Regions from separate parts of the Chryseobacterium sp. SIMBA_029 genome, predicted to be linked through region 4. Evidence: riboswitches for the same ligand, from Rfam matches in the RefSeq annotation. Region 4 holds a riboswitch; each other region holds the start of a gene.
What was found. A riboswitch is a leader RNA that binds a small molecule or an ion and turns the genes downstream of it on or off. The one in region 4 is predicted to bind cobalamin.
Positions count from the first base shown of each region.

Region 1 (6,009 bases), on a different contig from region 4:
GGTGGCAAAACTGAGGGATATGAAAACCGATCACAATGTATTATTATTAAAAACAGACATGGCGTATGGACATGGCGGTGCTTCAGGAAGATTCGACTACCTGAAGGATCTTGCTTTGGTGTATGCGTTTATGTTTAAATTAGAAGGAATAAGTAAATAATAGCTCGCAGATTAAGCAAATTTCGCAGATTTAATATGACGGAAAATGAAATTTCATATATTGTTCGTAAATGTATTTTTAATGTTTACAACCAATTAGGTCCCGGCTTATTAGAATCTGTATATCAAAAGATCTTATTATATGAATTAGAAGAAAATGGTTTAAATGTCAAGTCCGAAGTAGTACTTCCTGTTTATTATAACAACAAAAAATTTGACATTAATTTCAAAATTGATATTCTAGTAGAGGATAAAGTAATTTTAGAATTGAAATCTATAAAAGAGTTAGATAGCGTTCACTATAAACAGCTTTATACCTATTTAAAATTAGCTGATAAAAAGTTAGGCTTGCTGGTTAACTTCAACACATCTAATATACTGGATAGTATAAAAAGAGTGGTAAACCATTTATAAAAAATCTGCTTAATCAAAAAAATCTGCGAGAGATAAGAATTAAAATAATAAAAATTCAGATAAAATTATGAGAAGAAAAATAGTTGCAGGAAACTGGAAAATGAACAAAAATGTAATTGATGCTCAGCAATTAATGATCCAATTACTAAGCTATAAAAATAACAACGCTACCCAGTGTGAAGTATGGATTGCTCCGCCGTCTATCTATTTGATGATGGCTAAAGACATCTTCGAAAAAGATGAGATCGGTGTATTCTCCCAGGATATGAGCGAGCATGAAAGTGGTGCTTATACCGGAGAATTGTCTGCAGACATGCTGGAATCTATTGAAGCAACCGGTTCTTTAATCGGCCATTCAGAAAGAAGACAGTACCATGGAGAAACAGATTCTCACTGCAACAGAAAAATAAAATTAGCACTAGACAAAGGATTAATCCCTGTGTATTGTAACGGTGAAACGTTAGAGCAAAGAAAAGCAGGTCAGCATTTCGAAGTGGTAAAAAACCAGACTGAAGTTGCCCTTTTCACGCTTTCTGCTGAAGAAATCAAAAAAGTGGTTATTGCTTACGAACCGGTTTGGGCTATTGGAACAGGAGAAACGGCAAGTCCGGAACAGGCTCAGGAAATCCACGCTCACATCAGAAGCATCATTGCTGCAAAATACGGTCAGGAGGTTGCGGATGAGGTTTCGATCTTATATGGAGGTTCTGTAAAACCAGACAACGCTAAAGAAATATTCTCTCAACCGGATATTGATGGTGGTTTAATTGGTGGTGCAGCCTTGAAATTAGAAGATTTCTCTAAAATTATTGAGGGTTTTAATTCATAATAAAAACCAACAAAAACATAAAAAGGGCGGAATTAAAAATTCCGCCCTTTTCGTTTAAAAATCTAATTATTGAATATCGACTACATACATCGTTCCCTTATCTACTTTCCCTGTTTTAGGAAGAATTTTCGCCTTTGGATTTCCACTTCCGTCATCGACTACTCCAAAATCATCATCATTGAAAACTGCCAGTTTATTATTTCCCAAATAAACAATTCCTTCAAACTTATCATGCTCGTAGCCCAGTTTTGCTACCAGATCTACCGCTAACGTCTTGGTAACAGGTTTTAATCCTGCCGTAGTAATCTCTGCCCACGTAGACTGTTCCAAAGCTTTTCCATTAATTTTCATTCCATCCACAGCGGCAAGATCAGTTCCATTCACATCAGAAGCTCCGCTTATATTAATTCTGTATACTTTTTTAAGTCCTCCCTGCGAACCAAAATTTCCGTCTCTTTCAATCACCAGAAATTCAGTGCTGCTTAATGCTGTAATATCGCAGACAGAATCGGACGCACCGCCATCCTGTTTGTATAAATATTGTTTAGTCTGGCCGGTTGCAATATCAAAAGTTACAATTCTGGTCAAAGTAGTATTCGTTGCCAATGCCTTTGTCGGAACATACATCGTCGATTGCATTGTTCCTACCAATGTTTTTCCGTCCGGTGTGATGCAAAGTCCTTCCATCCCGCGGTTGGCTTTTCTTTTTGCTAATACGGCAGGCAGTTTTCTGGGTCCTGTATTAACCCCTATCGGGCTGATTCTTTCCAGCTCCACTCCATCTGCACTGTAATGAACGATATGCGGTCCATATTCATCGGATACCCAAAATGTCCCGTCTACAGCAGCGACAATACTTTCACTGTCTAATCCATAATTATCGGTTCCCAGTACATTTCCGGAAGCGTCATAGGCAACTTCACCTGTACTTCCCATTCCGACTGGATTCGGAAGCCCTGTGATCAGCTGTCCTGAAGGATTTTTAAGTTTGATATATTTAATGACCTCAATATTTCCGTCTGCATTGATTTTAAAATGCATAATGGTAGGCGTAAAATTTGGAGTGAGGAATTTTTTCCCGTTTAGATAATCCGTATTCGGACCACGGTCTGTAATCACATAAAATTCTCCTTTTCTGGTAGGATGGGCTGCCGCACCGGAACCAAAGCCGCCGTTGTTGACATCAACCCCTCCAATAGTTGCCAGTTTTGAAAAAGGAAATTCCTGAGGAAGCTTAGCATAATTGATATCCTGACTGATCATCGTATCATCGTCTTTACAAGCTGACACAGCAGCAAGTATAAGTACAGAAAATAGTATTTTTTTCATAGTTACTTTTATGGCAGCGAAAGTAGACATTGCATATAAACAGATCTTGAATGCAATGATAATTGTATTTTAAGAATCAATATGTAATATGAATACATGATCAACAGAAAAATCAAACTGGTCAATTCTATAAATCCATTAATCTTTTCATTTGCTTAGTGAATAAAAAAATATTCATTCGGAAAAGCTCAATTACAAGCTATTTTTGAAGGTTAATGCCCATTATTAACAAAATATTCTTCAAATAATTAAATAATATCTTTGCGCTCGTTTAAGGTTGAACATCGGTTCAATAATAGGGAATCAGGTAAAATAATAATCCTGAGCTGTACCCGCAACTGTAAGCTATTTCACTTGTAGTATGAAATGCCACTGGATCCTCATCCGGGAAGGTGTACTATAAGATGCAAGCCAGGAGACCTGCCTTAGATGCTGTTTAATTTTGATATAACATTTACAAAAAATCTCTTTTGTAGTGACGATATCCAAAGATCAAGTTTCGGGAATAAAACTTTAATTTAATTATATCATGAAGAAAAACTATCTTTTTTTCTTACTGCTCTGTATGCAGTTTTTATCCGCCCAATTCACAGAAAGTGATATTAAATTCTGGGTAGGCACCGGCTCCAAAAAAGCGTATTTCATCGCTGATTTTAATGATAATAATACTCCGGCTTCTTACGCATGGGGATATCGTTTTGATGAAGCTAATCTAACGATGGAAGACCTCATCAATGGCATTGCAGCGGCAGAACCTGGTATTGAGGCTAACATTCCGTCCGGTTTTTTGTACAGCCTTACTTATAACCACCATATTCCGAGTCTGGATGATTATTGGTCTACTTGGTCTGGCCCGGATTCAGAAAATATGGTGCTTAATAATGGGGTAAACAATGACCCGCTTGTTAATGGAAAATGGTACGGAATATCTTATGGATTCGAGCCTGACTATACATATCCATCAACTCCTGTTGCGGCTTACCATTCTGCGTGGTACAGTTCCAGTCAGATTGTCAACTGGATCGGGACAGGCACCCATAAAAGCTTAGTCGTTATTGATTTTGGAACCAATAGTTCCAACGGAAATGCCGATTCTTTTGTTTTCGGGATTCAATACAACGGAAGTCTGAATGCGGCCCAAGCCTTAGAAATGATCAAAACCCAGGCTCCGTATTTCAATTATACGGTAAGCGGTAATCAGATTGCCGGATTGTCATTACATAATTTCAACGGAACTCCATCGGGACAGCAAACATGGAAATTGTATAAAGGTAAAAACCTTTCAAGCTGGAGAGGGCAGACCAATTTGTCACAAATACAGCTCATCAATAATGATTGGTTAGGATTAAGTTTCGGACAAAGACTGCCATTTACGCCAAGTGAAGCTACTAACAGCACACTCGGAGTTGCATCTGTCCATAAAAATAATTTTAAGATCTATCCAAATCCAGCGACAGATTTTATCCAGCTTGATAGTAACGAAAATATAAAAGAAGTCAATATGTACTCAGTTTCCGGCCAGAAAGTGCTGAATTCTCTGGGTAAAAAAATCAATATCCAATCATTAGTGAAAGGAATTTATTTTGTTGAAATTAAAACAGATCATCAAACGATCATTCAGAAGCTGATTAAACAATAAACATCACCATCTTTATTGAAAAATATTCCATAAAAAAAGCGCACCGTCTGGTGCGCTTTCTTATTTTCATTGCAGAAAATTATTTCTTTTCAACAGATCTTTGTAAAACCTCATCTACCATTCCGAAGCTTTTTGCTTCTTCAGAAGTCATCCAGTAATCTCTGTCTGATGCTTTCTCTACCCATTCATAAGTTTGTCCTGAATGTTCAGCGATGATATCATACAATTCTTTTTTCAGCTTCAGCATCTCTCTTAAGTTGATTTCCATATCAGAAGCCACCCCTTGTGCACCTCCTGAAGGCTGGTGAATCATTACTCTTGAATGTTTCAGCGCAGAACGCTTTCCTTTTTCTCCTGCAACCAGTAATACGGCTCCCATAGAAGCTGCAATACCTGTACAGATCGTTGCTACATTAGGTTTAATGATCTGCATCGTGTCATAAATTCCCAATCCAGCATACACACTTCCCCCCGGAGAGTTGATGTAGATCTGAATATCTTTTGATGGATCTGCACTTTCCAGGAATAATAGCTGCGCCGTAATGATGTTCGCAACCTGATCATCAATTCCTGTTCCCAGGAAGATAATTCTGTCCATCATCAAACGGGAGAAAACGTCCATCTGAGCAACGTTTAATCTTCTTTCTTCCATGATGTACGGGGTAAGATTTGTTGGACCATACATTCCCATATACTGATCGGTAGCTAAACCGCTGTTTCCTAAATGCTTTACAGAGAAATCTCTGAAGTCTTTTTTAATGTCCATATTTCTTGTGTGTTATTTTAAATTAAATAAATTCGAAGTTTAAATTACAATTTTTATTCCTAAAATTTTATAGGACTTTTTGTCATAAGAAACCGGTTCGATCAACTCATTTTTTCCGTTTATTTATCTTTTCCTGTCCCCGTAAATTCCCTTTATCGGTGAATATTCAATAATTTCACTCAATTTCATTGAAGCCTGCTTCAGTAAGGTAATTTTTTTGATGAGTTCAAAGTATTTTGTTTCATCGGTCATACTATAATTACTGAGCTCGCTTGCCGTTTCCTGGATTAAATAGTCAATATATCTATATTTATGCAGCAATACATCCCCTTTGATCTGTTCGGCGATATTGTCCCCATAATTGGGTGGAAAAATATTCCTGGATTCCCAGTTTTCAAGCTCATCTACAGGAAGTAGTGCATCAACAACCTTGGAGGTGATTTCTTCATCCATAAAAGATATAAAGAAATTTCCACTTCTCAATTCATCTTTCTGAATACCTTCTTTCACCTGGTTGATGATGGTTTCATTTCCTTTCAATAAAAATATATATTGTTCTTCCTCAAAATGATGAAGTATTTCTTCTATCACTGTAATCTGGTATTCTCCATTTTTCTCATCCTGCCTTTTCAGCACGATATCGCCAAACATCAGCATGTGATCCACAAGCTTGCTTTCCATAAACAAAACATCATAGAGAAAAGGATCGCCTTTTTCATTATCCAGAGGAACGATCTCCATCTTTACCGGAGTTTGTTCTTTCTGCTGCTGAACGTGCTGGTTATGATTTTGGGTCATCTGCTTCTGAATATCCAGCTCATTGAATAAACTCTGCTCAGACAATCCAAACTTATTGGAAACCTCTTTTAAATA
Region 1 covers NZ_JAWRXA010000008.1:122,434-128,442, forward strand. Annotated here, with positions in the region: gene SB679_RS15635 (S9 family peptidase) at 1-160, shown strand, start outside; gene SB679_RS15640 (GxxExxY protein) at 196-573, shown strand; gene tpiA (triose-phosphate isomerase) at 641-1,402, shown strand; gene SB679_RS15650 (esterase-like activity of phytase family protein) at 1,469-2,731, opposite strand; cobalamin riboswitch at 2,989-3,174, shown strand; gene SB679_RS15655 (T9SS type A sorting domain-containing protein) at 3,261-4,370, shown strand; gene clpP (ATP-dependent Clp endopeptidase proteolytic subunit ClpP) at 4,450-5,136, opposite strand; gene dnaG (DNA primase) at 5,260-6,009, opposite strand, start outside.
Region 1: it holds a riboswitch for cobalamin, as region 4 does, so the genes downstream of both, SB679_RS15655 (T9SS type A sorting domain-containing protein) here and SB679_RS12145 (TonB-dependent receptor plug domain-containing protein) in region 4, are expected to answer to the same signal.

Region 2 (6,009 bases), on a different contig from region 4:
TGAAGGCAGGCTTTCGCGGAATAATACCATTTCATGCGGATTCTGTCATATTCAGGAAAATGCATTTACCCACCACGGGCATACCGTAAGCCATGGTGTTGATGACCGGATAGGAATCAGAAATGCTCCGGCAGTTCAGAATATGGCATTCCTGAAACGGTATATGTGGGATGGAGTGATTCATAACCTCAATGAACAGGCCATTATTCCAATTACAGACGCCAATGAGATGGACAGTTCGATGCCGGAAGTGATTTCCAAACTCAATGCGGATTCAAAATATAAACAGCTTTTCAAATCAGCATACGGCGATGAAAACATTACAGGGGAAAGAGTGTTGAAAGCCTTATCGCAGTTTATGGCCTCCATGATTTCTGCAGATTCCAAATACGACAGATACCGACAGGGAAAAGCCGTTTTTACTGCTGGTGAATCTCAGGGAATGACTCTGTTTCAGCAAAAATGTACAGCCTGCCACAGCGGAGAATTATTCACCGATGAAAGTTTTCGCAATACCGGAATGTATTACAACAGTCAGTTTAAAGATGCCGGACGCTACCGGGTAACCCTGGATCAGAATGACTGGATGAAATTTCGGGTTCCGAGTCTCAGAAATATAGAGTATACAGCTCCTTATATGCATGACGGAAGATTCTATACGTTGGACGCAGTCCTCAATTTTTATTCGGATAACGTAGAAGACAATGCCAATCTTGATCCACAGCTGAAGCAGAACGGACACATCGGAATTCCCATGACGGGGCAGGATAAGCAGTATATTATTGCTTTTCTGAAAACACTCAGTGACAACAATTTTATCACCAATCCAAAATTTGCAGAATAAATGGAACATAACATAAAAAAGATCATTGTAATAATCAGTCTGTTTGTATTGACAGTCTGCCAGGCATCAACCATCAGGGACAGTCTTTATATCCCGACAATAAGTTACAATAAAGTTATCCTTGATGATGACTGTGATGCTTGCGGCTGTGCTGCCGGAAACGGCTCCTCAGGTTTTGAATCCCTGCTGAATCCTCAGTTCATCGGGATTAAATATTTTGTCCAGCACTATAAGGCCAAAGAAAATTTATTTGTAAAAGATCTTACGCAGGATCAGTATTTTAATACCCTTCAGCTTTGGGGGAAAATTCCACTCACTAAAAAACTAAGTGTATATGCCAGTCTTCCTTTTCATTTTCATGAGAAACAGACAATGCAGGGAGATATCCGGATCAGTGGAATCGGAGATATGAATGTAATGGGAATTTACCAGCTCCTGAATTCTAAAAATACTTTTCATCAGCTCAACGGAGGCCTTGGAGTGAAAGTTCCACTGGGAAAATTTGATGAAAAAGGAATCACCGGGGTGAATCCCAGTTTTCAGCTGGGAACCGGAAGCTGGGATTATCAGATGGTTTTGAACTATAAATATCAAAAAAATAAACTGGCAATACTCTTCAATACGGATTACGCTGTTAAAACCGAAAATAAAAAACACTACCGATTTGGAAGTCAATGGAATTATGCAGCGGCAGGATTTTATCAGCTTTACAGAAATGAAAAGGTGATTGTTTCCGGAAAAGGCGGACTTCAGGGTGAAGTGTATGACAGAAACAGACAGTTTAATGAAGTGCTGCCCAATACCGCGGGCAGTGCTTTATATGGAAAACTTGGCTTTGAAGCAGCTTATAAAAACCTGAGTTTAGGAGGAGAAGTGATGCTGCCTGCCTATTCCAATCTGGCAGGAGGCGATATTGAAGCAAAATCCAGATTTAGCCTGTTTATCAATGTGGGAATTTGACGTGAAATGATGTAGATTTAAGATTAAAAAATTAAGGTGGTTTAAATTTTATGACCACAGATTTTACACATTTCACAGATGATTATGTTTTAGCTCGCGCAGATGGCTCTAATTAAGCAGATTATTTTCTGTATGATGAATAAAAATATGATTTTTTACACTTAGCTGAACTTAGTATACGTAATCATTTAACCTTAAAAAGCTAAAATGTTTAAAAAGCTTTTATGGCATTGTGGGTAAAATTAAAAGTGTAAACAAGCTGGAGTACAAACCTTATAGATTTCAAGAATCTGTAAGGTTTTTTTATAGAAAATTTTTAGATAAAAACGACACTTTAAGTTTTTAATAGGAGACAGATTATCTTGGGATTTGTATTTATCCTATTGAAAATTAATTTATTAAGCCTTTTATTGGATATCTTAATAATTTTCTATCTTTGCCGGAATCTGGTGCGCCATAAAAAGCGCTTAAAAGGGAATCCGGTGAAAATCCGGAACAGACCCGCTGCTGTAAGCTCCAAACCAAAGTTTTTGAAGAATATATCCACTGTTGTAAAATGGGAAGGATTTCAAAAATGGAGTAAGTCAGAAGACCTGCCGGACAATTAACGTTTGACGCTTTCGTGGAATAAAGCTTAGGACATCATTGATTTTGTGCAGTTTAAAGCTGTGCTTTGTCATGGTTTTCCCATATCCATTAGCGTTATCATTATTCAAGTGAGCTAATGGTAATACAATATAGTACTTCTCAATTTTACAGATCAGTTACTGCAATTCTTGTGATAACAGGGCAGTTTTTATTTTCCCAGTCGAAGGACAGCCTCAGGGAAAAAGAAATTCTTCAGATCGATCTCTATAAAAAAAATCTTAAAGAAATCCTTCCTGCACAAACGTTGTCAGGAGAGCAATTAGAAAGGCTTAACAGTCATTCGGTGGCAGATGCCCTGCGGTATTTTTCCGGTGTCCAGATTAAAGACTATGGCGGAATAGGAGGGTTGAAGACGATTAACATCCGAAGTATGGGAAGCCAGCACGTCGGTGTTTTTTATGATGGAATCCAATTGGGGAATGCCCAGAACGGCTTAGTAGATTTAGGACGGTTTTCTTTAGATGATCTTGAAGAAATTTCGCTGTACAACGGACAGAAAAGTGAAATTTTCCAGCCGGCCAAAGATTTTGGTTCTTCAGGATCTATTTACCTGCAGCCTAAAACACCAAGTTTTAAAAACGGAAGAAAAACCAATCTGACGATCAGGGTAAAAAATAGCTCCATCGACTTATTCAATCCGTCGATTCGGGTGGAGCAGAAGATTTCTGATAAAGTATCGGCCAGTTTCAGTTCAGAATTTATGCAGAGTGACGGGATCTATAAATTCCGGTATACCAGGAAATATCCTGACGGTGAGATCGCCAATGATACTATTGCGAAAAGATACGATTCGGATATCCGGGCAAAGCGTTTTGAAACCAGTTTTAACGGAACAATGAATAACGGAAGCTGGAATGTAAGAGGATATGGCTATATATCAAACCGCGGAATCCCCGGGGCTATTGTCAATAACCGTTTCGGGGCAAGGGGACAACGCCTGATAGATGAAAATTATTTTGTGCAGGGTAATTTCAGGAAAAAAATATTCCCAAAACTGGAAACCCAGTTCAAAGCAAAATTTGCTTACGACTATACTCATTTTGTCGATACGCTTTCTTCCATAAAAATAAACAATCAATATATTCAGAAGGAAGTGTATTTGTCTTCTTCCAGTCTGTATACGATCAATCCTAACTGGGAGGTAAGTGCAAGCGCAGATTTCCAGTATAATATGCTGGACTCGGATCTCAAATTATTCTCTTACCCTACAAGGTACACTTCACTGGTAGCTTTTGCCACCACCTATCACTGGAACAGACTTAAATTTTTGGGAAGCTTATTAGGAACTTTTGTTCACGAAGAAGTAGAGCTCAACACCAAATCTCCGGATAAAGCTGAATGGACACCGGCTGCATTTTTAAGCTATCAGCCTTTCGATGGTAAAGATTTTATTGTAAGAGCTTTTTATAAACGTATTTTCAGGATGCCAACGTTCAACGATCTGTATTATACAAATATTGGAAATACCTTCCTGAAACCTGAATTTACCAACCAATATAATCTGGGATTTACTTACCAAAAATTGTATGATCATCCGGTCTTTAAAGGATGGTATGTAAAAGTAGACGGCTATTTTAATAAAGTAGAGAACAAGATTATTGCGGCACCCAACGGAAGTATGTTCCGGTGGTCAATGTATAATCTGGGAGAAGTTGAAATTATAGGGACTGATGTCAATATCCAGGGAGAACTGAAGCTGGGAAATGTAACGGTAAAACCTTTGCTGAGTTATACCTTCCAAAGTGCACGCGATTTTACCAGCAGAGAAGAATCCTATTTCGGAGATCAGATTCCGTATACGCCCTGGCACAGTGGAACATTTACGCTGATGGCGGATTATAAAGACTGGGCCTTCAACTATAGTTTTATGTATGTAGGGGAAAGGTATGACATCAATCAGAATAACATACCTGCCAATCATGTGCAGCCTTGGTATACCCATGATCTTTCCGTTCAGAAAAAATTCAGATGGAAGGGGCATCAGTTTAAAACCAGCCTGGAAGTTAATAATGTCCTAAACCAATTCTATGAAGTCGTGCTGAGTTATCCGATGCCCGGAAGAAATTTCAGACTCACTCTAAGCTATACCTTATGAAAAAACTCAATTTTTGCCTGTGGGCCTTACTGTTTGTTGCTGTTCTTTCCTGCAGAACCGATGAATATGTTGACCGTGAAGAGCTGGATTACCTTATCCCGGCTGAAGGAGATCTTCCCATCAAAGGATTTTATTTGCTGAACGAAGGAAATATGGGAACCAATAAAGCGACCCTGGATTTTTTTGATTATAAAACCGGAATCTACCACCGGAATATTTATGCACAGATCAACCCGACTGTCGTAAAAGAATTGGGAGATGTAGGGAATGATATTCAGATTTACGGAAGTAAGATGTATGCAGTGATTAATGTTTCCAACAAAATTGAAGTACTGGATGCAAAGACGGCGAAACGTCTTAAAACCATTCAGCTGGAAAATTGCAGATACATTACGTTTAAAGATGGAAAAGCCTACGCATCAAGCTATGCGGGTCCTGTTTCTCTTGATCCCAACGCACCATTAGGAAAAGTAGCCGAAATAGATACCGTCTCTCTTTCTATCCAGCGGGAAGTTACAGTAGGTTACCAGCCTGAGGAAATGGAAATTATAGGAAATCAGCTTTTTGTAGCCAATTCAGGAGGATATAAATTTCCTAATTATGACAGAACGGTTTCTGTGGTGGATCTTTCGACATTTAAAGAAACCAAGAAAATAGACGTAGCCATCAACCTTCACCATATTAAAAAAGATAATTACGGAGATCTGTATGTGACGTCCAGAGGAGATTATTACAATATCCCATCCAGTTTATTCCTCGTAGATGCTGCGACCGGTGTGGTGAAAAAAGATTTTCATATTGCCGTAAGCGAAATGACCATCGTGAATGACAAGCTCTATTATTACGGGAATGAATTCAACTACAACACCCATTCTTACACAAAATCCTTCGGAATTATCGATGTGAAGACTGAGCAGATCATTTCCAACAAAATTATTGATCAGCAATATGTAGATGCCATTAAAACACCTTATGGAATAGCGGTAAACCCAATCACTGAGGATATTTATCTTACCGATGCCCGGAATTATGTTTCAACGGGGTATGTCTACTGTTTTGATAAAACCGGAAAATTCAAATGGAAGACTGAAGGGGGTAATATTCCCGCTCATTTCGTCTTTTTATATAAATAATTAAATCAAAAAAATGGAAAGAAAAACTCTTACGATGATAAAAACGGTGCTTTTGTCTTCTGTTTTAATAGGGACAGTAGCCTGTAAAAGCGACACCGATGAGGTAGTGGCAGAAGTTACGGTTCCTTCGGTAGTTCTTAAGGATTCTTACACGATAGACCGCCTGAAAATTTTAAATATTGATCCTAAAGTTGATGGAAAACTGACCTGGATTATCAATGATTCTATTATTTCTGAAAATTCAGACCTGGATTTTATTAGTCATATAGCGAATACCTATCCTTTAACCTTGAAAGTGGAAGTGAATGGAATCGTAAAAACATACAAAT
Region 2 covers NZ_JAWRXA010000002.1:363,490-369,498, forward strand. Annotated here, with positions in the region: gene SB679_RS04840 (cytochrome-c peroxidase) at 1-844, shown strand, start outside; gene SB679_RS04845 (transporter) at 845-1,804, shown strand; cobalamin riboswitch at 2,235-2,420, shown strand; gene SB679_RS04850 (TonB-dependent receptor) at 2,529-4,547, shown strand; gene SB679_RS04855 (YncE family protein) at 4,544-5,680, shown strand; gene SB679_RS04860 (cell surface protein) at 5,694-6,009, shown strand, end outside.
Region 2: it holds a riboswitch for cobalamin, as region 4 does, so the genes downstream of both, SB679_RS04850 (TonB-dependent receptor) here and SB679_RS12145 (TonB-dependent receptor plug domain-containing protein) in region 4, are expected to answer to the same signal.

Region 3 (6,009 bases), on a different contig from region 4:
AAAGCTCAAAGCATTAGCCGTTGTTTCATGACCGGCAATAAAAAGAATGAGCATTTCATCAACGAGCTGTTCATCAGACATGGGAAGCTGCGTGTCTTCGTATCTCGTTTGAATAAGCATATCCAGCAAATCATTTTTTTCCTCCTTCGAAGTCCTTCTTTTATCTAAAATACGTTGAATAATTGCTTTTGCTGTTTTACTTTTTTCAATGTTTTTATCAATTACACCAAAAGTGTTTAATATACTCGTGTAAAAAGGTAAACGAACTTCTTTGGTGAAAACTTCCTGAATTTCTGTGATGATTTTACTTAATTGGACCACGGTATTTTCGTCAACATCGGAACTGAAAAGGGTTTTAGCAACAATGTTAAAGGCAAGAGCATGAAAAAAATGGTACAGATCTATATCCGATTCAGTTTTGAATAATTCTAGAGAAGTATCAATCTCTTCTTCCATAATAGAAACAAGATTGGCGATTTTTACCTTACTGAATCCAGGCTGAATCAGTCTTCTTTGTTGCAGCCAGTCTTTTCCATTGTTCGTTAATAAGCCATTTCCTAAGTATTTTCTTAAAGTGATGGACTGTATTTCAGATTTATAATAATTTTTGTGATTCTGTTTTAAGATATATTCAACAAATTCTTTATCCTGGGAAAAAATAAAATTTTTGTTGGTAAAACTTGCTTTGATGTGATAGTTATCACCCAAAGATTGATGGTTTCCACTGATTACTTCTAGCGGGTGATTGAGTCCTTTAAATAAGGAGTATAACTTCCTTTTCCCTCTAATTTCTGGGGGATAATTAAATTTTGAATTCATCTTGTATATTTCTATTAAAAATACAATTAATCTTTTATATAAATTATTTTGAAATCAAAACCCTTATTTTTGTAATAATATTGAGTTAGAGAACCCGATTAAACGAATATCGATTAAAAATACACCTATGATGAATTACAGATTTTTATTACCATTTATGCTTTTGGGAACCATTGTTTGGGGTCAGAATCATTTTGAACTGAAAGATGCTTCAAGAAATTATGATGTTTCCATAGATGTTCAAAACTGTGAAAAGGATGAATGCAGCGGTAAGGCAGTTATTGATTTACGGGATAAAAAAACTTCCAATATATTTCAGACTTTGACTTCTGAAGATCTGAATTTTTATCTGAAAGAAGATCAAAAGCCCACGGTTAATATTATTCAGCTGTATGATGAACAAAGTCCATTGATTTTTAATGACTTTAATTTTGATGGAACGGAAGATATTGCGATCAGAAATGGAAATGAAAGCAGCTATGGCGGTCCTTCCTATGATGTATATGTATTTAATTCTACTAAGAAACGATTTGTAATGAGTGAAGAGCTTACAAGCCTTGCCTATGAAAATCTTGGAATGTTTCAAACGGATTCTGAACGAAAACGCATTGTTACTTATGCAAAATCCGGCTGCTGCTGGCATCTCACCACAGAATATGCTGTTGTTCCTAAAAAAGGATTGGTAAAAGTGTATGAATTAGAAGAAGATGCAATGGGAGGCGATGAAACCGTAAAAGTGACAAAAAGGGAATTGAAAAATAATAAATGGGTTGCCAAATCCACAAAATATCCAATAAAAGAATATTATAAAGAGTAACAATGAAGATACAGAAAGAGATTGATTTTATTTTAGCAGTCGATGCTTTAAAAAATGTACAAAGAAGAAATTACAATGCCGATGATTCAAGAAGGGAAAATACGGCTGAACATTCATGGCAGATTATTATCCTGGCGCAGATCCTTTTTCCTTATGCGAAAAACAGGGCGGATATTGATTTGTTGAGAGTGATACGTATGCTTTCCATTCATGATCTTGTGGAGATCGAAGCAGGAGATACCTTCCTTTTTGATGAAAAAGCGATGATTGGTAAGTTTGAAAGAGAGAAACAATCAGCACAAAATATTTTCGGGATTCTGGATGAACCTTTACGTTCAGAGTTTTTTAATTTATGGCTTGAATTTGAAGAAGAGGAAACTCCGGATGCTATTTTTGCCTGTGCCATAGACCGAATTATGCCTTTTATCCTGAATTCCCATACTTCCGGGAAAAGCTGGACCGAAGCTAAAGTAACCGAAAATCAGATCCGAAATATGCTTGAAAATGCCATTACCAGAGCTTCTGATGAAATGGGAGAGGCTTTTCAGTTATTGTTGATCAAAAGCTTGGATACTGAAAAGGTATTGAAATAATTATACGAATTTTTTATTCTATGAATCAGTTTCGGCGGCCAAAGGCCGCCGAAACTGATTCAATACTTAGAATTTTTTTAGAGTGCACTTTCATACAGGTTTATATAGTATTTTACAGTGACTAAAGGATTGTAAAGTATTGTTAAATAAATCCTTACAAGATTTGAATAGGTTTTTTAAATTCATCAATTGCCACAAAAGTAAAATCTCCTACAATGGCCTTTTCTCTTTCATAAGAGTACATCTGTTCGGTGTAGATTTCAACATTTACTTTCATACTCGTTTTTCCTACGTGGGAAACCTTTCCGATCAGTTCCACAATAGTTCCTGCAGGAATAGGTTTTTTAAAATCTATTTTATCGCTGCTTACCGTTACCACTCTTTTTCTTGCGAAACGGGTTGCGGTGATGAAAGCTACTTCATCCATCAGCTGCATGGCAGTACCTCCAAAAAGGGTATCGTAATGATTCGTAGTGTTAGGGAAAACCGCTTTAAAAATTCTGGTTTCGGATGCTTCAATTCTTTCTTCTGTAGTCATATTCATTATTAATTAATGCGGAATGAGCAGTATTGGGACAAACAGAATATAGACAGGAATAATAAAATCCCTGAACCATCCATCAGACCAATAAACTTCAAACCGCGAAAGTTTCTTGTATAACGAAAGAGGCAGGTCTCCTGACTTGTAACATCCTGATCTCCTTCCCATGGCTTGCACAGTGGATTTTTTGATCAAGACTTTAGTTACTTACAGTTGCGCGACAGTCCGTGATTTTCACACAGTTCCCTTTTAATCAGCGGTTAAGCAGAACCCATTTCTATGATGAATAAGCATGATGCTTTTCAGTGGCAAAAATAAGAATAATAAGAATATAACGAAGTATTATTCCGGACTTTTATAAATAATCTGGCTGATGACCCTTCCTTCTTTGATGGTCCAAAGTGAAGTATACCTGTTTTCTCCGGTTCCATTAATCATGTATAGGAAGATATGGTCGTTGTCCAGTGCAGTTACTCCGACATTATTGAAATCCATGGTTGGCATAAACATATTTTTGATCGCTTCCCTTACAAAAACAGAACCTCTGCCCGGCTGCTGAACTCTGATTGATTTGATCTCAGTCATTCCTTCAGGCAGTTCATTACTGATTCCCCATGGCTTTATTTTATCGATCGTAAGAATATTTCCGTTGGCATCTTTCTCCTGTTTACGGTAGCCGGCATTCGAAGGATAGACATCGATAACCACTTTACTTCTTTGGGCGGCCGGTATTTTCGGATTGCTGTTATCTACAAAAATGAGTGATCTTCCGTTTTTGGATTTGGAAGGAGTGTATTGAGGCAGCTGGTCTATAAAAGCAATACGTTCTTTATTCACCATACCTTCTTTGTCAAGATCTTCATACCGTACAAAAGGTTTGTCGGCATCCTGTTTTTCAGGATATTTGATCCATATCCATTCCGTTTCTCCCGGGGCCGGTTTTACATATACAAAAACATCCCCTTTACGCATACGGATCTTGTCTACAATCTTTCTGTAGTTATCTTTATGAACACGTACGTTGGCATATCCTTCTTCAGCTTTTACTACTCCAAAAGGAACTTTTTGCTGACCTTTGACAGAAGCCAAAGAAAAAACACTGAAAATAGATAGGCAGAATACTTTGTTTACAGAAATCATCATGAAAAATTTTTGACTCTTCAAATATATAAATTAAATGCTTTTCGGTAAGTATCTAAATCATAATTATAATGCCATATCTGAAAAGCTGATCTGAAATCTAGAAGAATAATAAAATTTCTGATAATAATTGATATTCTTAACTTGTAAATAGGATATTTTATTATTAATCGTATTAGTCTATCAACTCTACCCGATTAAAGTGGATCAAAAAATAACAATAAAAAAAGCGCTGATTCATCAGCGCTTTTTGTTTATATAATAGGTTGTAAACCATTAAATTCTTTCCAGTTCATCAGCATTAATCGTGGTTTTGAATGTTCCATAGTTCACAATAACTTTATTCTTTGAGATCTTTTCTATGGTTCCCACACTGGTGCTTCCGGTAATACGTACCCGCTGGCCGATTTTCATCCAGACTTCACGGTCGCTTTTGCGTTTTTCTTCAATTTTTTCGTTCGTTTCAGCAATCTTTTCAATGACGTCTTCTTTCTTCAGCTGCTGGGTAATTTTTCTTTTTACCACCTGCATACGTTTCGTTTCATCTTTATCGGCGCCTACTTTACGGAACTTTTCCTGTTCCAGCAGTTTTACAAAATCCTTCACCACGTCTTTTCGTGATTTCCCTTTTACATAGCTGTCAATAAAAGTTTCGATCTTATTTCCGAACTGAAGTTTGCGGTGTTCATCCTCATACAGCTTTTGAAAGCTGAACAATTTTTGCTGAAGCTGCTCATTAAGCTTTTGTAGATTATCACGTTTGTCTTCCACAGATTCTTTTCGTTCCGCAAGATCAGTTTTCAGTTTTTCAACCTCATATTTTTCCTGCTGAAGCTTTACAATCGTTTTATCCAGATTCACAATGTCGTGTTCTACTTTTTTCTTTGCAGAATGGATAATAAACCTTGGGATTTTATTCTTCTCAGCAACCTCAAACGTAAATGAACTTCCGGCCTGTCCCACTTCAAGTTTATACAACGGTTCCAATGTTTCCTCATTAAACAGCATTGCTGCATTTTCAGCATTGGGAAGTTGTTCTATTACGAGTTTGATATTGGTATAATGCGTGGTAATGATGGAGAAACTTTTCTTGTCGTAGAAAAATTCAAGGAAACTTTCCGCCAGGGCACCACCCAATTCAGGATCAGAACCTGTTCCGAATTCATCAATCAGCAACAGCGTATCAGCATCCGATTCACGGATGATTCCTGCCATTTTCTTCAATCTTGAAGAATAAGTGGAAAGATGGTTTTCGATCGATTGGTTGTCCCCGATATCCGTCATGATCTTCTTAAAGAAAAACATTTCAGATTTTGGATGGACAGGAACTAAAAGACCACTCTGGATCATCAGCTGCAGCAATCCGACAGTTTTTAGCGTGATCGATTTTCCACCGGCATTCGGCCCGGAAATACAGATAATCCTGTTATGATCGGTCAATGTAAGGCTCTGAGGGAAAATTGTTTTGTTTTCCACTTTATTTCTCAGCCATAACAAAGGATGATAGGCATCTTTTAACCGTAGCGTTTTATGATGGTTGATCTTTGGTAGGATCCCATTAATCATTTCGGCAAATTTGGCTTTGGCTCTCGTAAGGTCAAGATCAAAAATATATTTCTGATATTTCCATAGCTGAGGTTGGAATTCCGCTAATTCTGCTGTAAGATTTCTTAGGATTTTATCAATTTCTTTCTTTTCCTCCTCTTGATCTTCACGAAGTTTGAAATAGTGTTTTACCACGCTGTCCGGTTGGATATACGTGATAGAACCTGTTTTAGAAAGTCCGAGCACTCTTCCAGGAACTCTTTTTTTGTAGGCAGATTTTACTGCTAAAACTCTTTGGTCTTCAATAATACTTTCCCGGATATCATCCAGAAAATCACTTTGTCCATAATTAAACAGAACACGGTTGAAATTTTCCTGAATGGCTTTTTTAGCCTGCTGGATTTCCGCTCTCAATGTTTTTAATATGGGGGAAGCTTCACTTTTTACCTCACCAAAACGGTTAAAGACCTTATCAACTTTATCAATGATTTCTTTTCTGAATTCCAGTACCGCTGCATCTTCCATTAAATTAGGGAAGGTGTCCGGCATGGTTG
Region 3 covers NZ_JAWRXA010000005.1:364,478-370,486, reverse strand. Annotated here, with positions in the region: gene SB679_RS11625 (cytochrome P450) at 1-819, opposite strand, end outside; gene SB679_RS11620 (XAC2610-related protein) at 947-1,636, shown strand; gene SB679_RS11615 (HD domain-containing protein) at 1,639-2,229, shown strand; gene SB679_RS11610 (acyl-CoA thioesterase) at 2,384-2,767, opposite strand; cobalamin riboswitch at 2,880-3,060, opposite strand; gene SB679_RS11605 (hypothetical protein) at 3,113-3,913, opposite strand; gene SB679_RS11600 (endonuclease MutS2) at 4,187-6,009, opposite strand, start outside.
Region 3: it holds a riboswitch for cobalamin, as region 4 does, so the genes downstream of both, SB679_RS11610 (acyl-CoA thioesterase) here and SB679_RS12145 (TonB-dependent receptor plug domain-containing protein) in region 4, are expected to answer to the same signal.

Region 4 (6,009 bases):
TTCCACGTTGACCCCTTTCTACCCGCGTGAGCAATCTGAATCCCAATTTTGCTTTCTGACCTGTTGTGGACGAATTCTACAATTTTCTGCAGTTTTCCTGCCTGCTCATCATTCCAGATTCCCATGCAATGGTTGGTAATTCGTCCGCGTGGTTCTACGCCAGTAGCTTCAACCATAATTAAACCTGTACCGCCTTGCGACCGGCTTCCGTAGTGTACGAAATGAAAATCATTGGCGATACCGTTTTCACAAGAATACATGCACATGGGAGACATTACCCATCGGTTTTTAAGCTCTACGTTTCTGAATTTTATTGGCGTATATAACATATTATTTTTTTGAAATTTAATAGAGATACCGGAAGAATAAAATAATATTGCCCACCTGAGTAAAAAGAGCTAATTTTATCCCCCTTTTTTAGGCCTACAATATATGAAAAAAGACATACAGATCGGTTACGAATATTTTAAAAATAGCAGTGAACTGAATGATATCGAGAAAAAATTATTCGAAACAGCAAAACAGGCCCGTGAAAACGCTTATGCACCTTATTCTCAGTTTTTTGTAGGATGTGCTGTCCTGCTGGAAAACGGAGAAATATATTCCGGAAACAATCAGGAGAATGCCGCTTTTCCATCCGGGCTTTGTGCTGAGAGAACAGCGCTCTTTTGGATAGGAGCCAATTTTCCTACGGTGAAAATCAAAAAGATTTTCGTGGTGGGCGGTCCCAAGGAGTTTCATGAGAAAAATCCTCCAATCCCGCCATGTGGTGCATGCCGCCAGAGTTTAATGGAATATGAAACGAAACAAAACGAGAATATTGACCTTTATTTTTCAAGCATGAATGAGGAAGTGGTAAAAGTACATTCTATTAAAGATCTTTTGCCTTTCTATTTTGATGCGACGTTTTTGTAAGGCAAACTGGCACTTATTTCACCTCTGCTATCTCTGTAAACAGAGGTAAAACATAGCTGCAGCGTTGAAAATTAGCGGTTCAGTATTGCCTTTTGTCTAATACATTTAAAAACTTATCTTTACAAAAATTTTGGTTTCCAGCATATTTGGAATTAATAGGGAATTGGGTGTAAACCCCAAACTGTCCCCGCAACTGTAAATCGCAACAAGAAATTCTACGAAAAACCACTGTACATACGGGAAGGTGTAGAAAGCGAAAGTCAGGAGACCTGCCAGAATTATAATTAAAAAATATATTGCTTTCGGAGGAAAAGTAAAATAGTATGGATATAAAAAGATCTTTAGTACTGCTTTTGTCGTCTTATGGTTGCTTTCTTTCCGGACAGGAGAAAGGGATCGATACTGTTTATATTTTCGACAGTCAAATGAACAGAGTGAAGCTTTTTCATAAGGTGAACACTCTTACCCTTGAAGACGCAGAGAAAAATTCCACCAATCTTTCTGAACTTTTACGTTTCCAGACTCCGGTATATATTAAGGAAAACGGACGTGGTGCAGTTTCTTCGCCTTCTTTTAGGGGAACTACGGCTCAACAAACGGCTTTTGTATGGAACGGAATCAGTATTAATTCTAATTTTCTGGGTCAGGGAGATGTCAACAATATTCCTTTGTTTGGATATGACCAGCTTGATATAAAAGCAGGTGGCGGAAGTGTCATTTATGGCAGCGGTGCTATTGGGGGAAGCATCCATCTTAACAATAATCTGGATTTCAATAAAGGTTTTCATACTTCTTTATTTTCTGAAGCGGCTTCATTTGGTACTTTTACTCATTTTATCAAAGGTTCCTACAGTAATGATAAATTAAGTATTAAAGTTACAGGAAATCATTCCATCAGTGAGAATGATTATGAGGTGAAAGAAGCCCGAAACTATATCAATCAGAACGGAAAATATTTTAATACGACTTTTAATATTGCCGGTGCTTATAAAGTGGCTCCTCATCATCAGATTTCCTGGATTTCTGAATTTTTTAATGGAAATCAGAATTATCCGGTACTTTTTGAAAGTGAAACCAAAACAAAATACGAAACCCAAAATATCAGAAGTCTTCTTTCCTGGGACTGGAATCAGTCAAAGTTCAGCAATTCATTTAAGGCTGCTTACACGGAAGAGAATTTTCAATATTTTGCCAACGTCAATGGACCTGCTACAAGTGGCGGGATAGGAAAAAATTATATTGTAAAAAATGATTTCAATTATTTCCTGAGTCCAAAATGGAATGTGAATGTCATCGGTGAATTTCAGGTGAATAAAGCTGAAGGTACGGGAACTTCCCAGATTTCTAAGGTGAGCAGAAATGTAGGTTCTGTAGCGGGATTGCTTCGCTATTTTGCGGCATCAGATCTGCGTTTTGAAGCGGGTGTAAAAAAGGATTTTGTAGAGGGAATCAGTTCTCCTGTTTTGTTTTCTTTTTCAGGAAAATGGAATGCTGCAACATGGTACAGCACGGAGCTTAATATTTCCAGGAATTTCAGATTTCCTTCTTTCAATGACCTGTACTGGCAGCCGGGAGGAAATAAGGATTTGAAACCCGAAACTTCTTATCAGGCTGATCTGAGCAATCATTTTATAGTATCAGATTTTAAAATTACCGTAACGCCTTATTATATGAAGATCCGTGATCTGATTAGCTGGCAGCAGACTCAATTTGGGTATTATGCTCCTTTTAATACTCATAAGGTAGAGTCTTACGGATTGGAATCGCAGGTAGAATATGCCCGAAAATTCGGGAAACAAAGCCTGAAATCAAGTATAGGATATACATATTCAAAATCGATCAATCTTGAAAATAAAAAGCAACTGATGTATGTTCCTCTCCATAAGATTTTTGGAAATGTTGATTATCAGTATGACTTTATGAGGATCTATGTACAGGGAATGTTCAACGGGCTTACGTACACTGATACAGAAGAAAAAAGAAGTGACGCGCTGGATCCGTATTTTGTAATGAATGCAGGGATTTCAGGAACATTTCTTAAAAAATATACGGTTGGATTCAAGGTGAATAATATTTTTAATGAAATCTATTACACCATGGCTTCTTATCCGCTGCCAAAGAGGAATTACAGTGTGAATTTAAATATCAACTTTTAAAATAAATTATAATGAATATCAGAAAAATTTTACCTTTTGTATTTGCTTCGGCACTTTTTTTCAATGTTGCTTGTAGCAATGATGATGAAACTGTAGCCACCGCTACAACGTATGAAAACGGAGTTCTTATCTCTAATGAAGGAGGTTTCTCAAGTCCGACTTCTGAGGTTTCTTTTATTAGCAATAACTGGGGGAATGTATATAACGGAATCTATGCAGCCAACAATAGTAATGAAGTGTTAGGTAAGGTTTTTCAAACGATAGGCTTCAGCGGAAATTATGCTTATCTGGTTTGTAATATTCCCAATAAAATTGAAATTGTAAACCGATACAGCTTTAAAAAGGTTTCTACAGTAACGAGTAATCTTGATAACCCGAGATATATTGCATTTTCCGGAGCTCAATATTATGTAACCAACAACGATTACGCGAGTGTACATAAACTGAATGTTTACAACAGCGACAATTCTTTTGTAAAGAGCATCAATTTTGACAGAGCAGCTGAAAAAGTAGTAGAGGCCAACGGAAGCATCGTGGTACAGACTGACGGTGTAACATATGCTCCAGGCGAAACTGCAACAGGATATACCATCTCTATTGTAAAGCCATCCACCAATGTAGTTGACAAGACTGTAACTCTTCCAAGCAACGGAATTATCAGAGATCTTGTTTCTTATAATGGTAATGCATATGCATTGGCTTCTGACAATACCAATTCTTATATTTATAAGATCAATACTACAGACGGAACTGCTGCTGCAACAACTCTTACTGCCATTCCACAGGCTCAGAAATTAAGAATTAGCAATAACACTTTGTATTTTTCAACTGGCGACAATAAAGTTTACAGCATGGCTTTAGGTTCTACAACCGTTCCTACTACCCCTCTGTTCACGGCACCAACAGGAACTTTATATGGATTTGATATCATCGATAGTAACATCTATGTTTCTACTACTAATTTTACATCTGATAGCAAGATCAACATTTATAACAGCAGTACAGGAGCATTGTTAAAAACATTCACTGCAGGAATTGCAACGAACGGTTTTTATAAAAACTAAATCTACGCTTCGGCGTTTATATAATTTTTTATTTTTTTTCATCATTTGTGTTTTTTTCCGGGCGGCTTCTTCGAAGTCGTCCGGATTTCTTTTATAAGCTGATATAAAAAAAACGGCCGGATCAATGATCCGGCCGTTTTTATGTTGTATTATACATTTTTATTTACACTTGTAATCCCAGTTTTTCAGCTTCTGCAATCACAAATTTTGTTGCCGCTTCTTTCTCGTTCGGGATCTCGCCTTCCAAAATGGCTTCTTTTACTTTTTCTTTTAAAATTCCAATTTCGCGGCCAGGTTTAAGGGCAAACATTTCCATGATCTCTTCCCCTGAAATAGGCGGCTGGAAGTTTCTTACCTGATCTTTTTCTTCTACTTCTTTGATCTTAACCGCTACATATTCAAAGTTTTTCTTGAATCTTTCCTGCTTTCTGGAGTTTTTGGTGGTAATATCGGCTTTACAAAGTGTGAAAAGATCTTCCAGGTCTTCACCAGCATCGAATAACAGCCTTCTTAATGCAGAATCTGAGGCATCATCTGTGATTAAAGCAATAGGACGAGACGAAAGTTTCACCATTTTCTGAACATACTTCATATCGGGTCCTAATGGCAGTTTTAATCGTTGGAAGAGCATTTTTGTCATTTTTGAACCTAAAAATTCATGACCATGAAATGTCCAGCCTGTTCCTTCAACAAATTTCTTCGTAGGTGCTTTTCCGATATCATGAAGCAATGCCGACCAGCGAAGCCAAAGGTTGTCTGTATTTTTCGAAATATTGTCTAGCACCTCCAGTGTATGGTAGAAATTGTCTTTATGGGTTTGTCCTTCTACTTCTTCAATTCCTTTTAATTCTATTAATTCAGGGATGATCAGTTGTAAAAGTCCGGTCTCTTCCATCAGTCCTAAACCGATAGAAGGTTTTTCAGAAAGCATAATTTTATTAAATTCAACCATTACCCGTTCCATGGAAACAATCTTGATTCTTTCTGCTTCCTGCTGTATAGCCGATAATGATTTTTCTTCAATGGTAAACTGCAAGGTAGAAGCAAAACGGATGGCCCGCATCATTCTCAACGGATCATCAGAATAGGTTTGAGCAGGTTCCAGGGGTGTTCTTAAGATGCCTTTCTGAAGATCTTCCACCCCATTAAAAGGATCGATAAGTTCTCCAAAATTATCTTTATTTAAAGAGATGGCCATCGCATTGATCGTAAAATCTCTTCGTTTCTGATCATCTTCCAGCGTTCCACCTTCTACTTCCGGCTTTCGACTGTTTTCTGTGTAACTTTCTTTTCTTGCTCCTACAAATTCAAGTTCCAGATCTTTGTATTTGATCATTGCAGTTCCGTAGGTTTTAAAAACAGATACTTTCAGCTTCGGGTCAATTTCACTGGCAACACTTTGAGCCAGTTCAATACCGCTCTGTTCAGTAACAAAATCAATATCAGTAGAGGCTTTTCTTTTCATCAGTAAATCACGAACATATCCACCCACAATGTATGCAGACTGGTTATTTTTCGAGGCTACCTCAGAAATGATTTTGAAAAGTTTTAAATTTCTATTTTGATTAAGATTAATGAACATGTTTATTATGTAGAGGTTAGAATTTAAGTTTCAGATCCCTACGGAGTTGTATACTCTTTATTGATCTGACGCATAACCGTTAAGGAATCAAGAGATCAAGCGTTGCTTACTATTCTTACATGCCTTAGCGGTTGAATGATCCTGCAAAGATAATTAAAATCTTTTCTTTTACTCGCGGAGAATCTTTATTCTGTTGTCACTCCATATTTTAATGACTGAAGAGCCTGAATATTTTGAAACTTTTTCTCTATCCTCTTCCACCGCATAGTCTACCACATCAATAATTTCTTTA
Region 4 covers NZ_JAWRXA010000006.1:70,466-76,474, forward strand. Annotated here, with positions in the region: gene namA (NADPH dehydrogenase NamA) at 1-329, opposite strand, end outside; gene cdd (cytidine deaminase) at 433-915, shown strand; cobalamin riboswitch at 1,030-1,207, shown strand; gene SB679_RS12145 (TonB-dependent receptor plug domain-containing protein) at 1,239-3,071, shown strand; gene SB679_RS12150 (hypothetical protein) at 3,083-4,135, shown strand; gene SB679_RS12155 (CCA tRNA nucleotidyltransferase) at 4,299-5,717, opposite strand; gene SB679_RS12160 (L-threonylcarbamoyladenylate synthase) at 5,886-6,009, opposite strand, start outside.